Bdellovibrio bacteriovorus str. Tiberius: one gene and its partner. The protein of the gene in region 1 binds, or shares a complex with, the protein of each later gene. Links are inferred from orthologs where the notes say so. Each region holds a gene or a part of one and is shown in the gene's direction. Other genes may lie near its edges.

Region 1 (2,763 bases):
GGCGCCTGTTTGGCGAAATAGTCAAATTTTCGCGCCAAAACTTTGGCGCCTGTCATAGAATTACTACCCGGCAAACATTCACCACAGGGGCAAAAATTGCCCCAATTCAAATATGTTGTCCCGCAGTCACTGGCCCTCGGCGAAGGTCCTGTTGGCATCCGTGTTGCTTTCAATCTTGATAGGACCACTATGTGGTCATTCATCATGGAGGATGAAGTGGCTGAAGAAAAAGCGGCAGCATCGGATGTATCGTCAGCTCCGAGCGGGGGATCTGGACAAAAGCCTATTCTACTTATTGCCTTGGCGGTCGTTAATATGCTCGTCGTTGCAGGTGTTGGATTCATGCTCTATTCCAACCGCAAGAAAGAAGCGGCAGAATCTAAAATTGAACAAGTGATCAAAGGCGAAGCAGAAGCTCAGCACAAAGAGGCCACTGAAGAAAAAGAGGTCATCGGTAAAGTCGTTCCTCTGGAAACCTTTATTGTGAATCTGGCGGGCTCTAAAGGCCGTAAAGTCGCAAAAGTGAACATGGAGCTGGAAGTGACCGGCAGCCACGTCATGGAAGAGCTGGAAAAGCGCAAAGCCCAGATCCGCGACATCATTATTATTATTCTATCCAGCAAGACCTATGAGGATGTTTCCTCCAGGGAAGGCAAAGACAGTCTTCGCAGTGAAATCAAGGACACCATCAACTCTTTCCTGGTTCAGGGAAAGATTTCCAACGTGTTCTTCACCGAGTTTATTTATAACTAAGGCAGGACTATGAATCAGGTTCTTTCACAAAGTGAAGTGGATGCTCTGTTAGCCGCGGTCTCTGACGGGGACGTGGGCTCGCCAGAGGCGTCCAAGCCCGAAGCGCAGAACGTCGGTAAAGTCGACGAGCGCAAGATCGTTTCTTATGACCTTACCAGCCAGGACCGTATTATTCGTGGCCGCCTTCCTCAACTGGAAGTTATCTACGAGAAATTCATGCGTGCCTTCCGCGTTTCTTTGTCATCTGCTTTGCGTAAAATCGCTTCCATCACACTGACTTCCACTGAATTCCTGAAATTCGGGGAGTTCATCAATACATTGCCAATGCCGACGTGCATGTCGGTGCTGCGTTTCGGAAACCTGCGTGGTTCCGCACTGTTCGTGATCGAAAGCAAGCTGGCTTACGCACTGGTTGACAGTTTCTTTGGCGGTGCTGACCGTCCTTATACAAAAATCGACGGCAAGGACTTCACCCCAATTGAGCTTTCCATTGTCCAAAAGGTGGTGGGTCTGGCGATCAACGATATGGAAATGGCGTGGGCCTCCATTGAAAAGATCGGCTGTTCTTTTGTTCGTACCGAGGTGAACCCGCAGTTCGTGGGTATCGTGCCTCCGACGGACGTGGTTATTGCCTCCACGTTTGACGTGGAGCTTGAAAACGCGACGGGCACGATCTCTATCGTGATTCCTTACGCGACCATCGAGCCGATCAAACAAAAACTGCAGACCGGTTTCCAGGTTGAAACCGATCAGACAGACAAAAAGCTTTGGACTGCGATCATCCAGGAACAGCTTCTGGAAACAGACATGGAGATCAAAGTGAACCTGGGCGAAACCGAGATCAAGCTGAAAGATCTCATGAACCTGAAAGTCGGCGATGTGATTCCGCTGGATCAGGATGCTTCGGGTGAATTCGACGTGGCGGTCGAAGGTGTCAGAAAGTTTAAAGGTTATTACGGAATACATCATGGAACCGTGGCTGTGCAAGTGACCAGACCGGTGGAAAAGTAGGGGGATGAATGAGCGACGATACATTGGATAATCTGGCGGATCAGCTGGTGGCGGAAGCTGCCGGTATGGCTGAATCCAGCGGAAGAAAAGCTTCCAGCGAGATGCCAACACATAAAGACAGAAACCTGAGCCTGATCCTCGACATCCCTTTGAAAGTGTCAGTGGAATTGGGCCGTACCAAAATGCCGGTGAACGAACTGCTGAACCTGACTCAGGGTTCCGTGATCGAGCTGAGCAAGCTGGCGGGTGAGCCGATGGAAGTTTACGTGAATGACAAGTTGATCGCCCGCGGCGAAGCCGTGGTGGTGAACGAAAAGTTCGGCGTGTGTTTGACGGATATTATTTCACCTGCTGAGCGCGTAGAGCAGCTCAGATAAGAGGTATGAAGATGCGTTGGTTGCTTTCTTTGATCTTTGTAGTTTCAGTTTCTGCCCATGCGGAGCAGGCGTCCACGCCAACGGCGGCAGCGTCTGAATCCCAGGAGCTTTCCGCGGCCGCGACAGCAGAGCCAAATGATCTGCCAAAGACAGAGTCAAAGGATGTCACTAAAAATGACAACCGCAAAGAATCCGAGATTCTTCTGAATCTGGAATCCAATAAGAAAGCAGCCTCTGAAGGCGGCGGACTTTTCCGTATTCTTTTCACCCTGTCCATGCTGGGTGTTGTGGGTACGGGCGCGTTCTTCTTCCTGCGCAAGTATAAAGTTCCCAAAGCGATGAAACATCAGACGCAGATCAAGGTTTTGCAGCAGCACTACCTGGGTCCGAAGAAAAGTCTGGCAATCGTGCGCGTGGCGGGCGAGTCCATCCTGATCGGTGTGACGGATCATAATATCTCCATGATCAAGTCCCTGTCCCTTCTGGATGACGAAGTGCCTGAAGAAGCGCCACAAAGCTTCGGCAAAGTTCTGGGTCAGTCCAATTCCAAAAATGTGGACTTCGACGACACGGCGGCTGAAGAGGAAACTCCGCCTTCGCGCAAACGCAGCGCCAAGGATCT
Region 2 (2,939 bases), 1.6 Mb from region 1 along the record:
CGGCAGTTCGCTGTTGATTAGCAAATGTAATCTAACAACGAACATGAGCAATAATAGAAAATGAAAAACAAAAATTATCTGGTTTTATTCTGCAGGCGAATCTCGCGACGTTTTTTCGCCTGTTCGAAACGGCGTTTGTCTTCGTCGGATTCCAGCACCAAGCCCGGAACTTCTGTTGGTTTTCCCATAGAGCCCAAAGCCACAAAAGTCAGATACGCAGAAGCCGTATGGAAGGACTCTCCGGTTTTTGGATTTTCTGCATCCACACGAACCCCGACTTCCATTGACGTTCTGGAAGTGTAGTTCACGCTGGCCTTCAGATTTACCACCCAGCCCTTGTAAACAGGTGCCACGAAATCCAAACGGTCAATACTGGCCGTGACGGTTTCCTTGTTACAATGTCGTTGTGAGCAGATCGCGGCGCAGATATCGATCCAGGACATGATCGTTCCGCCAAAGACACTTCCCAAAGAGTTGGTATGGGAAGGAAGAACCAATTGAGTCATTACCACTTGAGATGATGAGACGGGTTTTGAAGCAGCCAAGATGCAGCCCCTTTCTGAAAAAACAAAGCGCAGGTCTGTGTCTCCACATCCTGCGCCTTAGAACCAATCTAATCAATAAAGATTAGATGCCGCCCATACCAATATCGGAGTTACCGCCACGGTTCAAACCGCTACCTGGTAGAGTTGTAGTACCTGCAACAGTCGCAGATCCAGCTGGGATCGTTTGTGTTGCATTGTTATTGAATGCAGTTGCAGCAGCTGCTTGGTTGTTGTTCTCAGCGCGAACTTCAGTTTCAACGAAGCCCAGGTGAGGCAAGCACCATACGATCAACTGTGCACGAGACTTCACATTCATTTTTTTGTAGATGTTTGTGAGGTGAAATTTAACTGTTTTCTCAGTTACAAAAAGCTGGTTCGCAACTTCCTTGTTGGACAAGCCTTTAGACACAAGTTCAGCAACTTCTGCCTCTCTATTTGAAAGACCTTTTTGAATCAGGACATCTCTGAGCATCCTTGCTCCCTCCCGCTAATTGTTTTTGTTTTTAAATCCGTCTAAACCTTCAACGCCACCCAGGACTCATGTCCAAAAGTAGCCTCGACCACCTGTAATAAAGTCTGACAACAAAAACTGAAATTCGCAATAGCTTTGGACTCTAGTTTTAAAAAACTAGACCGATAAGCATGAGGATTTTACACAGTTTCCAACATTCAGGAGATATTATGTTTCCCACAAATACGAAGTTTTTGGTCGTTGATGACTTCGCAACTATGCGAAAAATCATTAAAAAAGTGCTAAATGAGCTTGGCTACACCAACGTAGAGGAAGCTGATGACGGTAAAACGGCCCTGCCGATGATCCAGGCCGCTCATGATGCAGGCCAGCCTTACGGCTTTGTCATTTCGGACTGGAATATGCCCGGAATGCAGGGTATCGACCTTTTGAAGGCCTGCAAAGCCGATCCCCGCACTAAGTCTGTGCCATTCATGCTGGTGACTGCAGAGTCCGAGCAAAAGCACATCCTGGAAGCCGCTAAAGCCGGCGTTTCTGACTACGTGGTTAAACCGTTCAACTCTGCCACTCTGAAGGGCAAGATGGAACGCGTTTGGGCCAAACACAACCCTTCTGCGCAAGCAAAAGCTTCCTAAGATCTGGATCTGGAGAAATAAATGTCTGCAGCACCAAAAGAAGCTATCAATCCCCTGTTTGACAAGCGCTTGATCAATGCTTTCGTCGAAGGCGTTATCAAGACCCTGAAAACCATCGCTCAGACCGATGCAACACCTGGCAAGCCCTTCATTGAGCCGCAATTCGTGCTTAAAGGGGAAATCGCCGGCATGGTCGGTATGGTTGCGCCTCCTTTGAAAGGCACTTTGCTGATCTCTTATGGCAAAGACAGTATCTTCCACATTCTTGAGAACATGCTGGGCGAAAAGCACACCTCCATCAATGGTGATGTGTCGGACGCCGTTGGTGAAATGACCAACATGATTTACGGTTCTGCCAAGACAACTCTGAATCAACTGGGTTACAACTTCGAGATGGCAATTCCAACCGTGATTTCCGGTGATTTCAAGATCACCCACGCTGATAAAAGTGCCACACTCGTCATCCCCTTCAACCTGACGAACGGCTCCACTTTCTATGTGGAGATTTCGGTGCAGCAATGAGTTCCACTTCAGGAAAGACGGTTGATGTTCTCATCGGGAGTCCCCGTGACTCCTTCTGGGAAGCCATCACCTCTATCCTGAAGGGTTACTATCCGTACCAGCTCAAGCACTTCAAATCCATCGACGAAGCCCTGGATCACGGCACTTCCGAAAACTTCAAACCTATTTTAGCCCTTGTCGACGGACAGGACGGCACCAATCTGACCAATGAATGGGTGCAGTCCACCAAAATGAACTATCCCGACTGCCCGGTCATCGTTCTGCATTCCTCCGCCGCCCCTTTGGATTTCTCCGTCGTGAAGAAAAACGGTGCGAATGAAATCATGCACATCAATTTCGACCGTGAATTCATTTCCGACATGGTTCTGCAACTGGCCCCGATTGAAATGGAAGGCGACCAGATCCCGATCACAGCGCTAATGCCCGTGGATCTGCGCGATATGGACGCCGGAACCAACATCAACTTTGATGTCTTTGTCCACCTGCCCGCCAATCACAGATCCGTGATGATGCGTAAATCCGGCGACATCGTCGACCAAAAGCATCTGGACAAGTTCAATGCCTTAAAACAGCAGATGTACATCAAAAAGACCCAGATGAAACCGTTCTTTGAATACGCCCGCACGGTGATGAGCATGCGCAACATGCCCCTGCCGATCTCGATGACAGAAAAATTCCACCGCTCGAAAAAAGTCATCTATGAAATCATGGCGCAGTTCCTGAATGGTGCTTCCACGGACTATTCCGAAGGCAAAGTGATCCTTG

Evidence for each region.
Region 2: the proteins of fliM (region 1) and BDT_RS09065 are in contact, whole or in part, in a crystal structure (PDB 1F4V), measured with the Escherichia coli proteins. The link is inferred for Bdellovibrio bacteriovorus str. Tiberius from one-to-one orthologs.

What each region holds. Positions count from the first base shown.
Region 1 is NC_019567.1:3,453,588-3,456,350, reverse strand. It holds fliM (flagellar motor switch protein FliM), read left to right. Parts: upstream 1-762; coding sequence 763-1,764; downstream 1,765-2,763. Other genes in the region: BDT_RS16290 (FliO/MopB family protein), read left to right, coding at 2,147-2,763; BDT_RS16305 (flagellar basal body-associated FliL family protein), read left to right, coding at 190-753. UniProt on the Escherichia coli protein: FliM is one of three proteins (FliG, FliN, FliM) that forms the rotor-mounted switch complex (C ring), located at the base of the basal body.
Region 2 is NC_019567.1:1,899,144-1,902,082, reverse strand. It holds BDT_RS09065 (response regulator), read left to right. Parts: upstream 1-1,226; coding sequence 1,227-1,652; downstream 1,653-2,939. Other genes in the region: BDT_RS09055 (HD-GYP domain-containing protein), read left to right, coding at 2,171-2,939; BDT_RS09060 (chemotaxis protein CheX), read left to right, coding at 1,674-2,174; BDT_RS09070 (helix-turn-helix domain-containing protein), read right to left, coding at 628-1,017; BDT_RS09075 (acyl-CoA thioesterase), read right to left, coding at 75-506. UniProt on the Escherichia coli protein: Involved in the transmission of sensory signals from the chemoreceptors to the flagellar motors.